DNA from 2 places in the Ruminococcus sp. Marseille-P328 genome. Region 1 is predicted to be linked to the other one. Evidence: riboswitches for the same ligand, from Rfam matches in the RefSeq annotation. Region 1 holds a riboswitch; the other holds the start of a gene.
The links. Region 1 has a riboswitch for thiamine pyrophosphate ahead of thiD (bifunctional hydroxymethylpyrimidine kinase/phosphomethylpyrimidine kinase). Riboswitches for the same ligand answer to the same signal wherever they lie in the genome.

Region 1 (11,703 bases):
TTCTGGATATTGTAGCAGAGGGAATTGATGCTCATGGTCTTGCTGCCAATAAAAAAGAACGTGATGCCAAGGTCATTGAGCTTCTGGAAACCGTTGGTCTTCAGGCAGAGCATGCAGATCGTTTCCCTCATGAGTTTTCCGGTGGACAGCGCCAGCGTGTTGGTATTGCACGTGCACTTGCAGTAAATCCGGATTTTATTGTATGCGATGAGCCCATTTCTGCTTTGGACGTTTCCATCCAGGCACAGGTTATCAACCTTCTGGAGCAGCTTCAGAGAGAGCGTGGGCTGACTTACCTGTTTATTGCACACGACCTTTCCATGGTGAAGCACATCAGTGACCGTATTGGTGTTATGTACCTGGGATCTCTTGTTGAGCTTGCTGACAGTGAGGAGCTTTTCGAGAACCCAATGCATCCTTATACCAAGGCTCTTCTTTCTGCAATCCCGATCCCGGATCCGGATATTGAGAAGAACCGTCAGAGAATCATGCTTGAGGGTACACTTCCGAACCCCATTGATCTTGGCGAGGAGTGTAAGTTCTGCAGCCGTTGTCCTGTTTGCAAGGATAGCTGCCATAAGAGCCAGCCGAAGCTTGTTGAGGTAAAACCGGGACATTTTGTTGCCTGCAGCCAGTGCGCAGAGTAATATTTTACAGGCAGATTTGGTATCCATTCAAAAGAATGGAAAGCTAAAAGCCTGTCTGTTATATGAAATGTATAGTACTATATAAGTTATGTTAACCGCTTGAAAGAGCGGGAGATGGGCTTTTGATAAATAAGGCAGCAGAAAACAGGAGGAAGAAGGATGTTCATTGAGGAACGGCAGATAGCCATCGAGAAAGTCCTTCGGGAAGAGGGAAAAGTCCGGACCAGGGAGCTGAGCGAAATGTTCCAGGTCACAGAGGACTGCATCCGTAAAGATCTGAAAACTCTTGAGAATGCCGGCAAATTAAAAAGAACTTACGGTGGTGCGATTCTTTCCCAGGATTACCCGCTGGAAAGAGATGTTATCGACAGAAGAAATTATCATGTGGACAGGAAGATGGTGATCGCGGCTAAGGCCATGACGCTGATCAAGGAGCGGGAAGCGATTTTTCTTGATATATCCACAACCAATATTGAGCTTGCCAAGCTTCTTGCGAAATCGAAAATGCAGCTTACCGTAGTGAGCAACATGATCGATATTTTACAGCTGCTTGCGCAAAATCCCAAGATCACAGCCATTGGAACCGGTGGAATCATGTATCCTACAGTAAATGGATTCCTTGGTTCTGCAGCAATCCAGGTGATCCGGCAGTACAGCTTTGACCGGGCATTTATGGGAAGCTGCGGAATTGATATGATGGATCACACCGTCACGACTCTTGGAGTGGAGGACGGATTGACCAAGAAGGCTGCAATTGAAAGCAGCCGTCATAAATATGCCGTGATGGAGCGGGAGAAATTTTATTTTAATGAATCTTATAAATTTACACAGCTTGATGAACTGGACGGAATCATCACAGATGAATTCCCGGATCAGTCGGTGCAGGATATGCTGGATTCCCTTGGTGTAACGCTCTATTAAGAAACGGCAGCTCGGGAATGCAGCAACAAAGTGACAAGACCGGCGGGCATGGGAATAATTTGTGAAATTATCAGAATGCAAAGTATTGCAATAGCTGCAATGTGATAGTATCAGGCTGGGTGAAAGGAAAAAGAGGATATGAGCAAATTTACTTTGGAGGTTTGTGCAGATTCTGTGGAATCTGTACTTGCCGCTGAGAAAGGCGGAGCAGACAGGATCGAGCTTTGCGGAAATGTGGTGATTGGAGGAACAACTCCATCAGAGAGTCTTTTCCGCGAGATCCGCAGGTATAGTGATATTAAGATCCATGCACTGATCCGTCCAAGATTTGGGGATTTTTGTTATACTGAATATGAATTTGATATTATTCGTTCAGAAGTGAGAAGATTCCGGGAACTGGGTGCTCAGGGAGTTGTGATCGGTATGCTAAGACCGGATGGCTCCCTGGATGTGGAGCATCTGGCACAGCTTATGGAGGAAGCGAAGGGGATGTCTGTAACTTTGCACAGGGCTTTTGACGTGTGCAGGGATCCAATGGAGGCCCTGGAGCAGGCCATTTCTCTTGGTTTTAACACCATTCTTACATCTGGACAGAAGAATAACTGTGTGGATGGTTCGCCGCTGCTTGCAGAGCTGGTGGAAAAGAGTGCAGGTCGTATTCACATTATGGCTGGTGCAGGAGTGAATGCAGACGTGATTGCTCCAATCTATGAGAAAACCGGAATCACAGATTATCATATGACGGGCAAGGTTTTGCTGGACAGTGAGATGAAGTACCGCAAAGAGGGTGTGAGTATGGGACTGCCTTCTTTGAGTGAGTATGAGATTTTCCGCACTAGTGAGGCTGAGGTGAAAAAGGCCCGGGAAGTTTTAGCAAGGCTTTGAGGCTGGGACGCTCTTTCACAAAAAAAGAACAATTTTTTCGTGAAAGGGCGTTTTTTCTATTTAAAGTAGGAGGATGAATAGATGTTTCTTCAGAACAGTCAGAAGAAGATTGAAGAAGAATTTTTGAAATTAACAGAGAAGCTTGGACCGGACAGGGAGCCGCTGAAGACGATTTGTGAGAAGCTGGATGGATGCGGCAGAGATCTGGGGCTGGCAATGAAGTATTTGTATGTGACCGCGCCTTATAGTGATCTTGTGAATTATACTTTTGAGGAGATTCAGGATTTCGCAAGTCATGGGCTGTTTCTTTATAATACGCTGGACAGGGTGAAAGAGCTGCCGGAGGAGATGTTTTTGAATTATATTCTGGATCACAGGGTGAATGAGGAAGAGGTACTTCCTTGTCGAAGCTTTTTCTGGAATGAGTTGAAGGATAGAATTGAAGGAAAAAATGCGAAAGATGCGGCAATTGAGGTAAATTACTGGTGTGCGGAGGAAGCTACTTATCATAGTGGTGATGACCGTACACTTCCGGCACTTACGGTATATCGAAGAGGTTACGGACGCTGCGGTGAGGAGTCTGTTTTTCTGGTAAATGCACTTCGGAGTGTGGGAATTCCGGCGCGGCAGGTGTATGTGCCAAGGTGGTCCCACTGTGATGACAACCACGCATGGGTGGAGCTTTGGTGTGACGGAAAATGGTATTTCACAGGCGCATGTGAGCCGCTTATGATCCTGAATAAGGGGTGGTTTACCAATGCTTCTTCCAGAGCAATGATGGTGCATTCCCGCCTGTTTGATCTTTTCCCGGCAGAGGGGGAGGATGTGATTGGCAAAGAAGGTGCGGCGGTTATGCTGAACCAGACTGCGCGTTATGCTAAGGTGAAAACAGTTTCTGTAAAAGTGACAGATAAAGAGGGTGCGGCTGTAAAGGGCGCTCAGGTGCAGTTTCTGGTATTGAATATGGGAGAGTATTTTCCCATTGCAAAGGCAGAGACAGACGAAGATGGAACCGTTTCTTTAGTGACCGGTTTGGGAAGTGTAAGAGTTCTGGCGTTCCTTCCGGGAATGGAAGGATTTGCACAGGCAGATCTGGATACCAGAGCGCAGGATGAGATTTCCCTGATTCTTACTGGTGAGACTGTGGAAGCTGAGGATTGGAGAGCTGTAGATGTAATTGCTCCAGTTGACACCCCGGTGAACCCGGACATGCCTACCCCGGAGCAGAAAGCAGAAGGAACCAGACGACTGAATGAAGCAAACAAGATCCGCAAAGAAAAGAAAGAGAACTGGGTAAACCCGGAACTGACCGCTTTTCTTGCAAGAGAAGACGAGAAAGAACTTCGTCAGGAAATAGTGGATGTGCTTTCAGAGAAGGATCATACAGACTGTGTTTGCAGTGTGTTGGAAGAGCATCTGGAATATGGAAAGAGGTATGCGAAGGAATTTAAAACAAAGTCTGGTGCTAAGGAATGTGGTGAAAAAGAAATGGATGGCACCCCAGGTGCTGAGAATGGCTATAATCTCTATATCAATTATGTATTAAATCCCCGTGTGGAGGACGAGCTTCTTCGTCCGTACCGAAAGGGCATTCTCTCCTTCTTCACAGAAGAGCAGAAAGCAGACTTCCGCGCAAATCCGGCAGAGATCTGGAATTATATCCAGGCGCATATCACCGCCTACCCGGATAACGAGCGCGAGACCGTAATGGAAACTCCATACGAATGCCTGGTATCCGGAATTGGTACCGAGCGTTCCCAGAAGGTACTTTTGGTGGCAATCGCCCGTACACTGGGAATTCCGGCAAGATTGAATCCAGATAATAAGGTAATGGAATATTGGGTAAAAGACCTGTTTGTTCCCGTTTTGAAACAGCAGGAGGGTGGCGCAGTTCTAATACTGAAAAAAGAGGAAGATGCTGTATGGAACTACTATCAGAACTGGACCATGGGACGTCTGGTTGGAAATGAATATGTTTCCCTGAATCTTACAGGCAGAAGCTGGGATGGGGATAACTTGAAGCTTGCACTTATTCCAGGAACCTACCGGATCATCACCACCAACCGTCTTCCTAACGGAAATCAGTTTGCATGGGAGAAAACATTTACGATAAAAGAAGGCGGACAGAGAGAAGAAACCTTGCGTCTCCGCGAAGCTCAGCTTGGCGATATGCTGGAGCGTATTTCCCTTCCGGAGTTTGAAGTAAAAGATTCTACCGAAAACACAGTAACCTGCGCTGAGTTAACCAAAGGCGGCAAGAAAATTCTCATGTGGCTGGAAGAGAGCCGGGAGCCTACGGAACATATTTTGAACGAAATGCTGGAACATGCAGAAAAATTCCACGAATTTGAAAATTCCATCTCTTTCATGATTCGTACTCCGGAAGCCAAGCAGGATCCTCTTCTGGGAAAAGTGCTGAAGATGTTCCCAAAGGTTTCCATCTATTACGATTCCTTTGAGGAAAACATCGAACTTCTGGGAAGAAGAATGTACGTTGATCCGGACAAGCTTCCGCTGATCCTGGTAACAAATGGCGAGTCTGTAGGGATTTATGCAACCAGCGGATATAATGTAGGAACTGGCGATATGCTGATCCGTATTATGGAAGAAGTGCCGGAGGCGCAAGTATGAGTAAATACACAGAAATTCACCCAGATGGACAACGTGCATACCAGTTTGTAGCTGACACGGCTTACGTCCGTGAATCCGGCACAAAGGGGGAGCACAAAGCAGCGGAATACATTTTGAAGGAAGCGGAGCAGGCAGCAGCCCAGCTTGGAAAGCCCGCCTACATCCAGACACCCCGCATGGAATTTTTTCAGTGTCCGGATTTTCAGCAGAAAAAGGCAGAGCTGGTAATCTGCCAGCCTTATAAGAAGGCTTATCCGGTGCGTGCCTACCTGAATGGCGCCTGTACCCCGGAAGAAGGCATCACCGCACCATTTCTCTTCGTGGGAAAGGGTGACGACATCAGTCTTTCCAAGGCAAAAGGGGCAGTTGTGCTGGTCTGCGATCCTATTCGTGAAGATATGATAAATAAAATAAAAGCAGCAGGTGCACTTGGCTTTGTAACCGTATGCGGCACGCCGTTGGATCAGGGGGAAGACCGGATTCCAACCCAGTACCGCCGCAAGGCAGGTGATCTTCCAGGCGTATCTGTCCATTACCTGGATGCAGTGGAAATCGTGGAGAAACAGGCTTCCCAGTGCTGCCTGAACATTCAGCAGAGCGAGATTTCCCGCAATTCCGCTAATGTGGCAGTACGCATTCTGGGAACTGATTTTCCAGAAGAAATCGTTACGGTAACAGCTCACTATGATTCTGTTCCGGAAGGTCCTGGTGCATATGACAATATGTCTGGCGGCGCCATGGTGATGGAAGCTTTCCATCATTTCGCAGAGCACAGACCAGCCAGAACTATGGAGTTCATCTGGTTTGGCTCCGAGGAAAAAGGTCTGGTTGGAAGCCAGAATTATGTGAAATCCCATAAAGGAGAAATGAGTAGCCATGTGTTTAATCTGAATGTAGACCTGGCAGGGCAGCTCCTGGGAGGAAACGTTCTGGGTGTAACTGCAGATCCGACCGTCTGCGCAGAACTGAAAACCCTTATGGAAGAAAATCAGCTGGGTGTTACTATCAAAAATCAGGTCTGGGCCAGCGATTCTAATACTTTCGCATGGAAAGGTGTGCCAGCGCTTACCTTAAACCGTGACGGCTTTGGCATGCATACAAGACACGATACGGTAGAATATATTTCTCCTCGTGCACTGGAAGAAGGAGCGAAAACTCTCTGCACAGCAGCTACATGGGTGGCAAACAAGCCAGAGCTTTCCTTTGAACGGGAAATTCCAGAGGATATGAAGAGAGAACTGGAAAAGTATTTTGCCTAATGTTACAGGAAAGGACATTATAAAATGAACAAAGTAATCGAAGAAAGAACAAAACGTACCGAATGGTACCGTGACGCCCGTTTCGGCATGTTTATTCACTGGGGACTTTATGCAATCCCTGCCAGAGGAGAATGGGTGCGCAGCGTGGAGCAGATTCCACATGAGGACTACTGCCATCTCACAGAAGAGTTCACAGCTGAGAATTACAACCCAAGAGAGTGGGCGCGTCTTGCGAAAAAGGCGGGCATGAAATATGCTGTGCTCACAGCCAAACACCACGACGGCTTCTGCCTTTTTGACACCAAACTTACTGACTACAATTCCATGAACGCAGCCTGCCACAAAGACCTGGTAAAAGAGTTCCTGGAGGCATTCCGTGCAGAAGGAATCAAAGTAGGTCTGTATTTTTCTATTATAGACTGGCGCCACCCGGATTTCCCACACTATGGGGATATGCACCATCCAATGCGCAACCATCCGGAATGCTCCAATGAAAACCGCGATTTCGACCGCTATCTGGAATTTATGTTTGGGCAGATCAAAGAGCTTCTTACCAATTATGGTAAGCTGGATCTGATGTGGTTCGACTTCTCCTACGGCGATATGAAGTGCGACAAATGGAAAGCCCAGGAGCTGATTTCCATGGTGCGTTCCATCCAGCCCTGGCTGATCATTGATAACCGTCTGGAGGGCAGTGCTGAGGATTCCGGTTCTATCCTTACTGCAAATCCTACCGAATATTCCGGTGATTTCGCATCTCCGGAGCAGATGATCCCACCAGCAGGAATCCGCAATGAGCTTGGTAATCCGGTACCATGGGAAGCCTGCCTGACCCTGAATAACAATTGGGGCTATTCCTCCAGTGACCGTCATTATAAATCAGCTGAAATGGTCATCCACATGCTGGTTGAGTGTGTCAGCAAGGGCGGCAACCTGCTCCTGAATGTGGGGCCTGATGCAAAAGGCCGTATTCCGAAGGAGTCTGTGAAGATTCTGGAAGAAGTAGGAGAGTGGATGGACGAGAACTCCAAGAGCATCTACGGCTGTGGCTATGCTGAAATCGATAAACCGGAATGGGGCCGTTACACCCGCAACGGAAATAAGATCTACGCCCACGTTATGGAGCCCCAGGCAGGAGCAATCCCTCTCACCGGAATCCACGGCAAGATCAAAAAACTCCGCCGTCTTTCCGACAATTCCGAGGTAAAGCTTACGGATTACTGGAACCTGAAGGAATACTCCCAGAATCAGTTCTTTTTCCTCAACGCTGACACCTGCGACAGCTACCCGCTTCCAGATGCCCGGGATACGGTTGTGGAAGTAACGCTGGAAGAAACAGAAGAATAAACAGATATAAGCAGATATAAAAAGAAATAAACAGAAAGGGACTGCCGGGAAATGGCAGCCCCTTTTTGGATTTATAAGAAAGCCCATCTCTGGCACTTTCCTGAACCGAGTAGTGTTTATACGAAAGCTAGAGCGTGTTTGAAAAATCATTCCTGCAAATTGCGACGCATATCTTGCAGAAAGCCTTTTATCCAATACACTCTAAAGTGAAAGTCTATTTTTTACTCTTTAAAACATTTCGCACGATCATACAAATGAGAATGGTAACCACCATATCTGGCAGTGTATTTCCCACAGGAATATCAATTCTCATTAAAATTCGGTACAGCACAAATCCGATCACCCAGATTACCGCATTTGTTATGTCAACCGCTTCGCCCAGGCTGTCAGCACGCTTCAGAAGGAAGAAATCGGCAATCTGAATGGCAATCATCGGTGCAAATACAGAACCGATGAGATACAGGAAATCGGTAATGTTGTCCATTGGATATACAATTGCAGCAATTGTTCCGATGATGGTTACGGCAATTGCGGCATATTTTCCATTAATTTTGGAAAATACAGATTCAGATGAAATTCCGGCGGAGTAAGCATCCAGGAATGTGGTGGTAACAGTGGAAAATACAATGATCAGAAGGCCTGCAATTCCCAGTCCGGCTTTCACCATAATCTGAGCAATGTCGGATTCACCGGTATAAATCGCTGCACCCATACCGATTACATACATCCAGCAGCTTACAAGACCGTAAACAATAGAGCTTACAGCAGTTGCTTTCACTGGCTCCTTCGCCTTGCGGGTATAATCACTGATCAGCGGCAGCCAGGACAGTGGCATTGCAACAGAAAGCTCAACCGCAGCACCAAAGGACATGGCTTCCTCGCCAATGGCAAGTGCAGTCCCGCCATCAAAGAAGATGAGCTTGCAGAGTACCAGTGTGAGGATAAAAAGTGCTGCCATAGCGATGGTGTTGATTTTTCCAAGGTTTGTGATGCCGATAAAAATCCACAGTACGATCAGTGCACCGATTACCAGACACCATACCCAGCTTCCGGTATGTAACACACCGTTTGCGGCCAGAGCTCCGTCGTAGATCATAATAGCAGTCCAGCCAACCAGCTGAAGTACATTCAGGAAGGAGAAGAAAATCCCGCCCTTTTCCCCAAAGCTCATTTTTACGGTTTCCATTGCACTGCGGCGTGTTTTTCCGCCAATTACTCCGGCGAGGAAAAGCATGGTACAGCCAATAATATGTCCGATGATAATGGCAAGAAGACCTTTTCCAAAGCCAAGTGAGGCAAAATAGGTTCCGGTGAGGATTTCCGCCAGGGAAACACCAGCGCCAAACCAGATCAGGCCGTTTTCAAAAATGGAAGTACGTTTTTCAGTCATGTTATTTTGCCTCCTTATCAGCGGCTTCTGCCGTAATCTCGTCATGTGACAGTGTGAATTCATTTTTAATTGCAAATCCGTGATCCATAGGACCACTGCCTTTTCCAAGATCCAGCATAGCAGCAAGTGCTCCGGAAATATATTTCTTTGCCCTCTCCACGGAAGTATCCAGGTCAAATCCCTTTGCCAGATTAGAAGCAATGGCACTGGATAAGGTACATCCTGTTCCGTGAGTGTTTGGATTGTTGATCCGCTTTCCGTGGAACCATTTGTAATCGCCTTTGCGCCACAGAAGGTCATTGGCGTCATTCAGCTGATGACCACCCTTGCAAAGCACTGCACAGCTGTATTTCTCTCCGATGGTAGCAGCGGCTTTGATCATATCATCTGCAGTTTCTATTTTCATTCCGGACAGAACCTCTGCCTCCGGAATATTCGGTGTCAGGACTGTGGCCATTGGAAGAAGCTGACTTTTAAGGGCTTCAATGGCTTCATCATTGATCAGCTTGGCTCCGCTTGTGGCGACCATAACCGGGTCTACTACAATGTTCTTTGCTTCATACTGGCGAAGCTTTTTCGCAATGGTTTCAATCAATGCGCTGGAAGATACCATTCCAATCTTCACTGCATCCGGATAAATATCTGTAAAAATATTATCCAGCTGGTCGGCCAGAAATTCTGGCGTTGCTTCCATAATACCTGTTACACCGGTAGTATTCTGTGCGGTAAGTGCGGTAATCGCACTCATGGCATATACTCCATTGCTGATCATTGTCTTGATATCAGCCTGGATACCGGCGCCTCCGCTGGAGTCACTTCCAGCGATTGTTAATGCTGTTCTCATAATTTTCTTCCTTTCTCTTGGCCTTGTTTGAAGCAGTTTCCACGAGTTATGAGTTATAACGTGAAAAAATCTTTTTACAAACCGGCACTGTTGTTATGTATGCATTAATTTTATATAGCGTCCGAAAGTGGTGCCCCCAGCCGAACGCTGCATTGCTGCCATATGAAAAAAGAGACACCCCAATGAGGTGTCTCCGAAAAAAATCAAACCCATGATGACTTCCTACGGCGGCATTATCCGCATCAGGTAATAGGGTCGAAATTCACAATTTCCTCTCAGCCTGTGTACAAGCTCCCCTGTTCTTTTGTTATTATAGTAATAATGGGAAAAATTGTCAATAAGGTGTTGGAATACAATAAATACCAAGCGTGAAAATCGTTTACGCTAACTCCACAACCAGCACCTGATATCCATGCAGCTTAACTGAATTTCCATCCAGAACCATATCCGGGTAGTTATTGATCAGCACCTTTTTGCATTCTGATGGAAGTGTAATTTCCTGCTCATCCCACTGATAATTGCCAACCACAAGTAAAGTTTTATCTCCTTTACGGTAGTATGCCATTAAATTATGCCGGTCTTCCATAAAGGGCTCCAGAGCACCATACACAACGGTTTCTTTATATTCCGGATCCTTGCGAAGAGCGATCAGTTTCTTATAGAAATTAAGTACGGAATTTGGATCAATCGTCTCTTTTTCCACATTAATTGCGGTATAATTGGAATTTACCCGAAGCCACGGTGTACCAGCTGTAAATCCGGCATTTTCCTCACCAGTCCACTGCATGGGGGTACGGGCATTGTCGCGGCTGCGGCGGGCAACAGCTTTCAAAGCTGCTTCCGGGGTAAGTCCGGCGTCAAGTGCAACTTTATATTCATCCAGAGTTGAAATATCATCTACCTCGTCAATTGATTTGAACGGGATATTTTCCATGCCAAGCTCCTGTCCCTGATAAATAAAGGGAAGTCCACGAAGCATGAAATTCAATGCTGCCAGCATTTTTTTGCTTGTGTCACAGCAATCACCTTCTGGAATATAGTGACTGACACCGCGAGGCTCGTCATGATTCTCGATAATATTGGAAACGAATCCGAAATCCCCCATTTTGGCCTGTGTCTCAAAACAGCAGCGCTTGTAGTCGTCAGGTGTGATTTCTTTGCAATCGTACCAGCCTTTTTCAGAACCTCCGAAAATGGTTTCGTTAAAGTCGAACATAGAAGAAAAATAACCATTGTTTCCAATAAAATCCGGGAGCTCTTCGTCTTTTGCGTTGAAAACCTCACCTACGGAAAAAGCATCGTGGGGCTTGAAGGTGCGGTCACGCATTTCTCCAAGAAATTCTCCGATTCCGGTAGCTTCCTCCAGCATTTTATTAATGCTGCAGAGTCCGTCCTCACGATCAGGCTCATAATCATGCATAGGAAGAGCTTTTTTGATATTAATGATAGCATCAATGCGGAAACCGCCAAGACCCTTGTCCAGCCACCAGTTAATATTTTTATATACTTCCTCACGGAGCTCTGGATTTTCCCAGTTCAGGTCAGGCTGCTTTTTATGAAAAACATGAAGGTACTGTTTGTTGGTGCCAGGCAGATCCTCCCATACCGAACCTCCGAAATAGGAGCGCCAGTTAGTAGGAAGCTTACCATCTTCTTTGTCTCTTAAATAGAAGAAACGGCCGTATTTTCCATCCGGATCTTTACAGGCTTTTTTAAACCATTCGTGCTCATCAGAGCAGTGGTTTACAACCAGATCCATGACAATATACATGTCCCGCT
Region 2 (11,703 bases), on a different contig from region 1:
CCACGTAATCCTTTTCCCGAATGCAAAATACCGGTATCAGCATGCAGATAAATGCCACCACTGCCATCAGCGTGAAGGTGACACGGATGGCGCCAACACGTCCAAATGCCGGGATAAATGCACCCCAGATAGTTGGTGCCAGGTATGCAACTGCAGTTCCTGCAATGAATGTAAAGGAAATCACCGTAGAAATGTTAAGCCGCTCCTGCTGAGTATGTCCCAGCTCCGGAATCAAGGCATTATACGGTGTGCAATAAGCTGTAATGGAAAGGTAATAGGCCAGAACCATCACCAGCAAAAACGCTGCATTGAGCCAGCTTTTCTCATTAATCGGGGACCAGAACACCAGCACTGTGGAAAGTGCCAGAGGCAAGGACGCCCATTTCAGGAATGGAATTCGCCGTCCATCTTTGGCTGTACACCGGTCCGACCAGGACGCGATCATAGGATCTGTAAAAGCATCAAAAATTCTCCCGAAGGCTGTGATTCCTCCGATAATAGTGAAAATGCCAAGCACCACCAGTCCCTGTGGAATAAATACGTTCTGCCCCTGGCTGATGGCGGTTTCATCTGGCTGATAAAAATACACAAGCCAGTTTGAAATGATTCCGGACAACATTGCCCATCCAAACTGACCTGCTGCAAACTGCCATATTTTTGCTGTTGTAAGTTTCTTCATCACGTACTTACCTCCTGCTTCTTTATATAATGATAGTATCATTTTTGTGCCCGCTTCACAATATACGAATCATTACTATTGCACAATTTTCACAGAATTTATTACTGTTTTATAGGTAATAATTTACTTGCAAGTGTTTGAAAAAGGCTTTCTGCAAGATGTGCGTCACAATTTGTGGAAGATTTTATCCGGATGAGGGCGCCATAGCGGGCAGCAACCGAATTCGGGTAGAATATACCGCAAAGTGGGCGTGCAGATTGCGGATTTTATTCAGCATTCCACAGCCACTTTAATTACGCCATCTCTCTTATTTTCAAAGAGCTCATACGCTTCCTCAATTCTGCAGAGCAGATAGGTATGTGTGAGCACAGGCTTAGGCTTCTCCATTCACTGTCTGCCATCCGGAACTTTCATGGTAAATATAAAAGCAAGTGAACTAAGCAGCAGCATATAAGGATACAGCAGCATTGGAAGTATATCAAATGCACTGACCACTTCTCCTAAACTGGCTGCAGCAGAAACAGCAACCAGCATTTGCGCTCCGTACGGTAAAATACCCTGAAAAATACAGGAAAATGTATCCAGGATAGAAGCAGCTTTTCTGGCGCTGATACCGTAATCCTTTGACATTTCTTTTGCAATCGGGTTCGCCATAACGATCGCAACTGTATTATTGGCAGTTGCAATATCCATTAACCCAACCAACAATCCCATTCCCAAGAGTCCGCCTTTTTTTCCTTTAAACACTTTCTTTATCCAGTATAATAAAGCGGAAAATCCACCGTACTCCTTGATCAGGGCACAGATTGCAGCTACCAGAATCGCAACCATACTGGTTTCAAACATCCCTGCAGCACCAGTTCCCATATTTCCGATCAGGTCTGTTGGTGCTATCATTCCTGTTGCAATCATAATAACTGAGCCACTTAGAATACCTGTAATCAGTACGAAAAATACATTAAATCCGATGATACCACCTATAAGAACCAGAATATAGGGAACGGTCTGTATTAAATCGTATTTTTCTTCGATAAATCCACCATTATAATTTTTCACAGACAAAACCAGCAGAATAACAATGCTGGCAATGGCAGCCGGCAGTGCAATAAAGAAATTTTCCTTAAATTTATCTTTCATTTCACAGCCTTGTCCATTACATGCAGCAATGGTTGTGTCTGATATAAATGACAGATTATCTCCAAACATGGCGCCGCTCATGACAGAACCAATACAAACCGGCAGTGCAAATCCGGATACTCTTGCTACTGCAACTCCAATTGGAACAATCAGCGTAATTGTTCCTACAGAGGTACCCATTGCAAGAGAAACAAAACAGCTAACCACAAAAAGCACAACAACTGCAAACTGAGGCGGAACCAGTGACAAAATAAAATATGCAACACTGTTTGCAGATGTTCTTCCGACTATACCTACAAAAATACCTGACAGCATAAAAATTATGATCATTGTAATAATGTTAGGATCACTGATTCCCATCCCCATAACTTCCAGCTTATCATCCAATTTAAGCTCGCGGTTCTGTATACAGGCAACAAGTAATGCAACCAGAAATATAACGACAACGGGAATTTTATAAAATCCCATCTCGATATCCAGACCATACTCAAATAATATGCCAAGCCCCAGATACAAAACAACAAACACTACTATAGGAAGCAGTGCTTTTCCATTTCTTTTTTCATTTTTCCTCATCCTACACTTTTCTCCTTCTTAGTTATAGTACTAATAGTATCATTTTTGTGTCCGCTTCACAATAGCAAGTCAACTGGATATTTTATATAAAAAGATCCCGGCAGGCTTCTGCTTCTGAGCGCTCAAACTCAGGTAGTATGAAACCTGCCGGGAAGTTTTATTTTCATCAACCGAAAAACTACAGCTTGCTGATAATCTGTCTCTTATATTCCAAAAATTCTTCTGACAATGCAAAATCCTCTGCCCTTGGTTTTCTCTCCTGGATCACGATCTCATCTTTGATGGTTCCCGGAGTTCCGTTCAGGATGTAAATCCTGTCGGACAAAAGAATGGCCTCATCAATATCATGGGTGATAAACAAGGTAGACAGATCAATATGCTGCATAACTTCCAGATACCATTTATGCACGCTGGCCTTTGTCAATGTATCCAGTGCACTGAAAGGCTCATCCAGAAGGGCAACTCCGCTGGAACTTAAATAAGTTCGAAGCAAAGCCGCACGCTGTCGCATACCGCCGGACAGCTGGCTTGGATACTGATACTGGGTGCCTTCCAGACCAAATTCTGCAAAAAGCGGATTGGCCTTTTCCCTGGCTTCTGCTTTCTTCACGCCTTTCAGTACAAGGGGAAGTGCTACATTGTCGATCACTTTCTTGTGGGGAAGGAGAAGATCCTTCTGCAGCATGTAACTGATGCTTCCAGGTGTGGAAGTCACATCCTGATCTTTCAGATAGACCTTTCCTTCATCAGGTGGGATAATACCGGAAAGCACATTGAACAATGTGGTCTTTCCGGAACCGCTGACTCCCAGAAGGGAAACCAGTTCCCCCTGCTCCAGATAAATGGAAATGTCCTCCAAAACCTTTTTTTCACCGTATGTTTTTGAAATATGTTCTGCTCTTAAAATCACTTTATTTTGTTCTGATGACATATTCGTTCCTTATGCACAGTGCTACTTCTATAACCAGTTCCATTTTCCGCAAAAATCGGGGTAAATTTTCCTGACAGAATAGCTCTATGCGTTAATTTCTTTCTCTTTCATTCCTTACTGTGGAAGATACTCGTTAGAAAATCCGACTCCAGTAAGATCCTTGTCGCAAAGCTGGTTCTCATACAGCCATTTGTAGAATGCATTCCATCTGTCTGCATCAATTACGCCCCAGCTTTCTGCATCGTCAATGTATTTTGTGGAAAGGAATTCCTGACTCTTCTTTACAAGATCTTCAGCATCCTTCAGAGAGCCTGTATTATCGCCGTCAATGAGGATCTGTGCTGCCTCATCCGGATTCTCTGCTGCAAACTCATATCCCTTTGCAGTTGCTTCCATAAATGCTTTCGCCTGATCCGGATTCTCAGCAAGATAGTCGTTATTTGCAATGATAACCGGTGTGTAGTAGTCAAATACAGGATTGATATCAGAGAATGCAAAATAGTCGCAGTCTACACCTTCTACGTCAGCATTGATTCCGCCCCAGCCCTGGAATACCCAGATGGCATCCGTCTGATTGGCAGCAAGTGCTGCAGGCTCATCTGTAATATCATTAGGGATCAGGGTAACCTGACTGAAATCTCCGCCGTCGCCGTTTACAACATTTTCCAGCATAGCAAGCTCGATTGGGGAATCCCATGTGGAATAGGTTTTTCCGGTAAGTCCGGCTGGTTTATCAATTCCGTCACCTTTTCGGGAAAGGATTCCGGAGGTGTTGTGCTGAATGATTCCTGCAACTGCTGTGATTCCAAGAGGCTCGTCAAGTGCAAGGGAAGCAGCCATGGTATCCTGGGCCTCGATCGCAAACTGAGCCTGACCTGCTGCGCACATAAGGGCTGCCCCATTTTCCGGTGGCTGAACGATTTCCACATCAAGACCAGCTTCTTCGTAGTAGCCTTTTGCCTGTGCTACATAAAGTCCGGTGTGGTTGGTATTCGGTGTCCAGTCCAGGCAGAATGTGATTTTCTCCTGTGCACCATCTTCTGCGTATACACCTGTAGGAACTGCAAGCACCATAGCTGCCGCTGCAACTGGTGCGATTACTTTTTTCAGATTCTTATTCATGATTTTTCTCCTTTTCTACCTGCAGCCATGGCATTGTGATCCGGCTGACAATATTTACTGCCAGAAGAAGTAAAAGGCTGATGATCACAATGAAGATAATGACTGCAAACATTTTATCAAAAGAATATGCTTTTTTTACACGGGTCATATAAACACCAAGTCCGTTAAATCCACCCAGCCACTCAGAAACAACTGCTCCTACAACTGCATAGGAAGCAGATATTTTCAGCCCGGAAAAAAACTGGGGCAAAGCACCTGGAAATTTCACATGGCGGAAAATCTGTGCCCGGCTGGCTCCCATGGCCTTCATCAGACGAATGGCATCCGGATCCACACTTTTATATCCATCCAGCAGTCCGATTGTAATTGGGAAAAAAGTGGTGATCACAACCAGAGTGATCTTCGGTGCCATTCCAAATCCCATCCAAAGCACCAGAATTGGCGCAATGGCAATGGTCGGTATGGTCTGCGTAATGATCATGATCGGATAAAATGCCTGATCCATTACACGGAACCGATCCATCATAGTTGCAAACACAAATGCCAGCGCGATTCCAATGAGAAGTCCGTAAAAGGATTCCAGCAAAGTGAATTTCGCATGGAAAAGTATGGTTGGCAGATCGCCAAACAGGGCTGTCAGCACTGCTACCGGAGATGGAAGCATGTAGGAGGGAACAATTCCCGAAATGCTTACCACTTCCCAGCCAAGCAGAATCACGGCCATGGCTGCAATTGGAGGTATCTTACTGGTGATGTTTGGTAACTTTCTTTTCAATGGTAAGTACATCCCCTTCTGGTTTATATGCAATTTTAACATATACGCTCATAGCCTTGCAGCCTGCGCGCTCAGCTACATGCTGACACTCTTTTACAATATCCATCAGCTGGTCGTAATCACCTTCAATGGTGGTCTCAAATGGTCCTACATAATAGTTCAGACCAGTGGATCTGATGTAGGCGATCACCTCGTCTACAATGCGGATAACTTCCTCTTCATCCTGTACATTTGGCAGTACCTGAATTGCTACACTTGCGTTCATTTTCTTTTCCTCCTATTTTCTGTCCCATAAACAGGACTTTGCGTTAAAAATCGAATAAGAACCATTCTTGAAACTGTGACGGAACTGAACAGGCTCTGTCAGTCAGTATGAAAAAAGAGCACCTGCCATCCAGACAAATGCTCCTAATTACATCGTTAAACACTTCCTACACTGGCATGATCCAACAGGTTAAAAGGGTCTAAGGACTACCTTACTCTCAGCTTCTCAATTGAAACTCCCCTGGTCTTTATTCAGATTTCGTTGCTTATTATAATACACCTTTCTTCAAATTACAAGAAACTATTTTTATCTCAATTATATTTTACATACCCTTAACAGAATTGTACTGCTCGCAGTCTGACCAGCACGCTCTAATTAATATTCCCATTTCATCAGAATTCGTAAAAAAAATCTCCCTGCATATCACAGTTATTTCCTGCAGAATATATAATAAATCTACAGATTCTCAAAGGCAGCCTGAATACTGTCATAGTGCAGGAATTTTCCCTGGGCTGCAAATTCCTTGATCTGATTCAGAGTGGCAAACATGTGGCCGTCTGTCTCTTCTTCCTGAAGGTGTAGATCTTCTTCTTTCACATCCATCACAAAGCGGTAAACATCTACGAAATAGTTGTCTCCCTCCCCTGGATTCTCTCTTTTGTAAGTAAAAAGATAGCCGCCCTGCGCACCGCTTACATCAAGGCCTGTCTCCTCTTTCACTTCGCGGAGTACAGCATCATAAGAAGATTCCCCTGCCTGTGCTGCACCGCCGGAAACTTCCCACCAGCCTGGTGCCCAGGCTTTTGTCATCACACGTTTGGTAATGAGAAACGTACCATCTGGTCTTGCCACTACTCCAAGTACGGTGAGATGGTATTCCCCGTCTTTTAAGCACCAGTCGTTTCGCTTCATGGTACGGCCTGTAGGTTTCTTGTTAATATCATAGATGTCCCAGAATTCCAATTTTTATCACTCCTGTTATATGTTTCTCTTGTATATTTTTATATTATGATTATTTTGCGAATATTGTTATCGAATATAATAATTCATCTTTTCTATTTCAGAAGTTCCTCCACCATCTCTCTGGTATACTCTACCTTCTCTACATGGTTGACCTCGATCTGATACAGTGCATTTGCCGCAATGTGCTCTGCTGCCTGCTCCAGATCACGAATACCTGAAGTATTGGAATAACGCTGGATGATTGCCTCCAGCGCACCCTCTGTGATAATGCACTCACTCTCTTCCATATGCATTCTCTTAAGAACTTTCGGAAGAGAGAATCTGGAAAAGATTACTTTCTTCTCCTCAGCTGTGTAATCCGGAATATCAATTACTGCGAATCTGGACATCAGCGGTGCACTGATCTGGTCACGGTCATTTGCAGTAGCAATTGGATACACACCACCAGTTGGGATCATACACTCCATATAGTTATCTGTAAATCCAAGGTTGTCCAGAAGCGTAAGAAGTACATCTGCCGGATTTCCATTTCCTTTGCCGGAATTTGCCTTATCAAGCTCGTTAATAATAAATACCAGATTAGAGGCACCAGCCATGGAAAATGCCTCCATAATAATTCCGGGCTTTGCATTTGCGTAAATACGGGGGCTTCCGGTAAGCTGCTTGGAGTCGTTAATTGAGCTCATGTCCAGCGTAGTCCACGGAAGTTTCAGGATTCTTGCAACTGCATAGGCTATCTGGGATTTGCCAGTACCGGCAGGTCCGATCAGAAGAAGTCCGTAGGCCGGAAGGGTATGTGTACGGTTGATCTGGATAATCGTCTCGATAATACGTTGTTTCACACGCTCCATTCCATAAAGCTCTTCATCCAGGATTCTCCTTGCCTCAACAGGATCGATTGCTTCAAAATAATTGTTCTTCCACTGGATATTCAACATAATAGAAAGAGCCCTCTGCGCATGATGGCGCTCTTCCTGGGAAACTTCACTGGATCTTGCCACTGCCAGATTTCTTCTGGTCCAGAGTCTGATATTATCCGGCAGTGTTTTGCCTGCGCAGGTCATAAAATCGGTAATGCTCTGAATGCTGGTAAGTTTCATCTCATCACCGTTTTCCTCCTGTTCCTCATCCTCTTCTGCCTCAGCAGGTGCATTACTCTCCAGAAGTCTCTCGATCATAAACTGCAGAAAGCCATCCTCTGCGGAAAGCTTTGTGCCGCCGCCAAAAGCAGTTTCGCGAATGCGGTATACCGCATATCCGTCCTCCCTGTTAGTACCAGACAAACGTACATTGATCCTGCTGTCTCCCAGCCATTTCAAAAGACTGGTAAATCTGGAATCAATTTTCACCACATCTGCTGTATGGTTACCGTCTTCTTCCTTAAAATCAAAAGCAGTACGGTTTACCGGATTGGTAAACACACCGCAGGAATGATGTTTCCACTGTCTCTCTTTATTGTCAAGCACCATGATCGGCTGCTCCGGTGAAGGCTTCGTATGGCTGCTGTGAAATGTTGTGTAAGTACACTTTGCCTCCGCTTTACTTGCAGAAGCACCGCTGAAATCAAATACTGGCATAGCTTTTTCCTCTTTCCTGTGTATTTAAAGGGATATATTTCTCTAATTTCTCTTATCTACTATAACAACATTTTTCTCTAATGTCCAGAATGAGTTGGCCTGTTTCATAATGCAGCATTGTCTTGTATTATTGTTCACTTTGTGACCAGTAACTATCTTATTTTTTATATATCTTGGCATTTCTTAGTTTTTTACAAAAAATCTCTTGCCAAAATGGAGAAATTCGTGTATTCTATTATACGGACTACTTTTCAACAATTTGATTTTCACTTAACATTTGATATATATTTCTGATTTTTAGTGCGCAGACACCATAGTCCCTCCCAAAGCTTCTAATGGAATACTGCAATCTAAAAATAAAAGACTCCCGGGCGCTCTAGAGCGTGTCTGAAAAAGCTTTCTGTAAGATTTTTCAAACAGGCTCAAGTGTTCCGGGAGTTTTTCTATTCAATTATGCCAGACTTAACAGCTGCTTTCCTTCTGTCAGTCTTTCTTCAAACTGCTCATAGAAATCTCTGCCCACTTCATATGTTTTCATATAAAAACGATTCACCACATATAAATTCAGATTTTTGATCAGCTGGGCATCTGTGGCATTATAAAGAACCTCCTGCACATCCAGCAAAAAATAATGCCAGTCAGCTACAAACTTTTCATACTGGCGAAGATCCGGAGTGTCGATCCATTTCTTTACCTTGATCTTGCTCCTGCTTGTCTTCTTACATTCATGGGTTTGCAGAAAATACTTAAATCCACCATTTTCATAGAAACGTCCCAATGGGAAAAGTCTGCAGAACCCAGGACGGAAGTTATGAATGCTGCACCGTCCCTGTTCATTCAGGAAAACACAGCATTGGCTTTTTCCACTCATGCAAAGATGAGGCAGAATATTCCCATCCATGGCATCGAACTGGATCAGCCCTGTGCTTACCAGTTCCTGTGGTGTTTTTCCCAGATTCGTACACAGACGGTACACATCCATGGGATCCAGCACAACTGAATCCCCCATTCCCTCACAGCAGTCATGACATCCTGCACAATCCTGGCAGTCTGCCTTTACCATATCGTTTAATTCATAAAGTCTTCCGTCGGAAATCTCTTCCAAAGATACTTCTCGGCGCATATGCAAATTCCTCTTTCTTTTATTTTTTTGTGGACAAACAAGGTTACGGTTCACTTCGCGATGCACAGAAATCATGCATTCCCATGATTTCCCGCTGAGATTCCCGTTTTTTCTGTAAACGATATTCACAAAAAACGTCTCGCGGAACATTGCCAGTGAACAGTAATATAACATGCTGCCATCAACAGCATCTCCGTATTATCTATCCTCTGTATTTACAGCTTAATTCCAGACAATGCCTGTGCAAAAGCATTATTCACCGGCTCATTTGCCTCCTTCTGCTGCCTGCGCAGATAGTTCTGCACATCACGCTTGCCTACTCCTGCGCCCTCTTTCTGGCGTCTTGCCTGGAACGCGGAAAGCTTCTCCTTATAACCACACTGGCAGACAAACATCTCTTCCTTACCTTTCACATACATTTCCATACGTTTATGGCATTTCGGACAACGGGCATTAGTAGTGCGGGAAATCGTTTCACGGTAGCCGCACTCACGGTCCTGGCATACCAGCATTTTGCTGTTTTTTCCATTGACAGCCAGAAGTTTTTTGCCGCACTGCGGACATACTTTGTTGGTAAGATTGTCGTGGCGGAACGTGCCCTCCCCGTTCTTGATCTCATCTACAATTTCACAGGTATAGTCACGGATTTGGTGAAGAAAATCCCCCTGACGTATCCTGCCTTTTGCAATCTGGGAAAGCTTCATCTCCCAGTCAGCCGTGAGCTCAGGCTTTTTCAGATCTTCCGGCACCAGCTCCAGAAGCTGTTTTGCCTTGGAGGTAATATGGATCTCATTGCCTTTTTTCTCCATCATAAAGGAATGGAAAAGTTTCTCAATAATGTCTGCTCTTGTGGCAACGGTTCCAAGGCCCCCAGTCTCTCCCAGGGTTTTCACCGCTTCTTTGTCCCTTGTCTCCATAAATTTCACCGGATTTTCCATAGCTGCAAGAAGAGTTGCCTCTGTGAATCTTGCTGGCGGTTTTGTTTTTCCTGTATTTAAGGAAGTTTTCAAAATCTTTAGTCTGGTTCCGGTTTTCATCTCCGGAAGACGCTGGTCTTTCAGTTTTTTCTCATCATCCGCCTCATCTTCCAAATCATCATCTGCTCCGCCTTCGTAAACTTCCTTCCAGCCTAGGCTCTTTATCACTTTGCCGCTGGCGGCAAAAGTTTCTCCTGCCGCTTTCGCCTCCATGGTCACCTGCTCATACTGGCTTGCAGGATAAAGAACTGCAAGGAAACGACGGACAACCATATCATAAATCTTCCGTTCTTCATTTGTCATGTGGTCCAGATGAACAAACTGTTCTGTCGGAATGATCGCATGGTGGTCACTGACCCTCTTATCATCCACAAAACTTCCATTCACCTGCACAGGCTTATTCATAAGTGCGCCAGCAAGCTTTCTGTACGGACCGATTCCGCAGGCCTTCAGTCTTTCCTTAATAGTAGGAACAATGTCCTTTCCAATGTATCGGGAATCGGTTCTGGGATATGTGAGTACTTTGTGGTTTTCGTAAAGGCGCTGCATAATATTCAGGGTCTCTTTTGCAGAAAAACCATATTTCAGGTTGGCTTCCCTCTGCAAAGTTGTCAGGTCGTACAGGCCCGGGGCCATAGTCTTTTTTGCTTTTTTCTCTACACTGGTTATTTCAAGAGCAGCGTTCTCCAGCCTGCCTTTGATCTGCTCTGCCCTTTCCCTGGAAAAAGTACGGAAGCTCTTTGTTTTCTCATCTCTCCAGGTCCATTTCACATCCTGGGTCTCCAGAGAAATACCATAATATTCTTTTGGCACAAATTTGCGGATTTCTTCTTCGCGCTTTGCGATCATGGCAAGGGTGGGGGTCTGCACCCTGCCACAGGAAAGCTGGGCGTTGTATTTACAGGTGAGAGCTCTGGTACCATTCATTCCCACCAGCCAGTCTGCTTCTGCCCTTGCAACAGCTGCACGGTAAAGATTATCATAGTCATGCCCGTCTTTCAGATTGGCAAAGCCTTCTTTAATTGCTTTATCTGTGACTGAGGAAATCCACAGTCTCTTAATTGGCTTATGGCAGCCTGCTTTTTCCAGAATCCAGCGGGCCACAAGTTCTCCCTCCCGTCCTGCATCTGTGGCTATAATGATTTCTCCAATATCTTTTCGGAAAAGCTGAGTCTTTACTACGGAAAATTGCCTGCCTGTCTGGCGGATGACTACCAGCTTCATCTCCTTGGGGAGCATGGGCAAGGTCGCCATTTCCCATTTTTCATACTTTCTGTCATATTCTTCCGGGTCAGCCAGGGTTACAAGATGTCCAAGTGCCCAGGTTACTACATAGTTTTTGCCTTCGAGAATACCACCATTTTTCTGGTTTGCGCCAAGAACACGGGCAATGTCTCTGGCAACGGACGGTTTTTCCGCAATTACAAGTGATTTCATGTATACACTCCTGATTATTTTCGTATTTGATGATGTCTGCTTAAGCAAACAGTGAAATCCTCTCCATAATTGTTAAGGAATAGTTACATTATAACACACTTCAGAAATTTTTAAGAATATTTTGTTAAAATTAATTTGTAA

Region 2: it holds a riboswitch for thiamine pyrophosphate, as region 1 does, so the genes downstream of both, ACESTK_RS11455 (thiamine-binding protein) here and thiD (bifunctional hydroxymethylpyrimidine kinase/phosphomethylpyrimidine kinase) in region 1, are expected to answer to the same signal.

What each region holds. Positions count from the first base shown of each region.
Region 1 covers NZ_CAXUBQ010000027.1:1,652-13,354, reverse strand. Annotated here, with positions in the region: gene ACESTK_RS16745 (ABC transporter ATP-binding protein) at 1-647, shown strand, start outside; gene ACESTK_RS16740 (DeoR/GlpR family DNA-binding transcription regulator) at 807-1,568, shown strand; gene ACESTK_RS16735 (copper homeostasis protein CutC) at 1,707-2,453, shown strand; gene ACESTK_RS16730 (transglutaminase domain-containing protein) at 2,535-5,084, shown strand; gene ACESTK_RS16725 (M28 family metallopeptidase) at 5,081-6,343, shown strand; gene ACESTK_RS16720 (alpha-L-fucosidase) at 6,368-7,690, shown strand; gene cytX (putative hydroxymethylpyrimidine transporter CytX) at 7,905-9,080, opposite strand; gene thiD (bifunctional hydroxymethylpyrimidine kinase/phosphomethylpyrimidine kinase) at 9,082-9,924, opposite strand; TPP riboswitch at 10,127-10,232, opposite strand; gene ACESTK_RS16705 (alpha-glucosidase) at 10,304-11,703, opposite strand, start outside.
Region 2 covers NZ_CAXUBQ010000014.1:91,518-103,220, reverse strand. Annotated here, with positions in the region: gene ACESTK_RS11485 (MFS transporter) at 1-679, opposite strand, end outside; gene ACESTK_RS11480 (DUF6783 domain-containing protein) at 817-972, shown strand; gene ACESTK_RS11475 (Na+/H+ antiporter NhaC family protein) at 1,067-2,392, opposite strand; gene ACESTK_RS11470 (ABC transporter ATP-binding protein) at 2,571-3,323, opposite strand; gene ACESTK_RS11465 (ABC transporter substrate-binding protein) at 3,438-4,445, opposite strand; gene ACESTK_RS11460 (ABC transporter permease) at 4,438-5,220, opposite strand; gene ACESTK_RS11455 (thiamine-binding protein) at 5,189-5,485, opposite strand; TPP riboswitch at 5,631-5,737, opposite strand; gene ACESTK_RS11450 (NUDIX domain-containing protein) at 5,942-6,448, opposite strand; gene ACESTK_RS11445 (AAA family ATPase) at 6,541-8,025, opposite strand; gene ACESTK_RS11440 (YkgJ family cysteine cluster protein) at 8,477-9,148, opposite strand; gene ACESTK_RS11435 (DNA topoisomerase 3) at 9,364-11,562, opposite strand.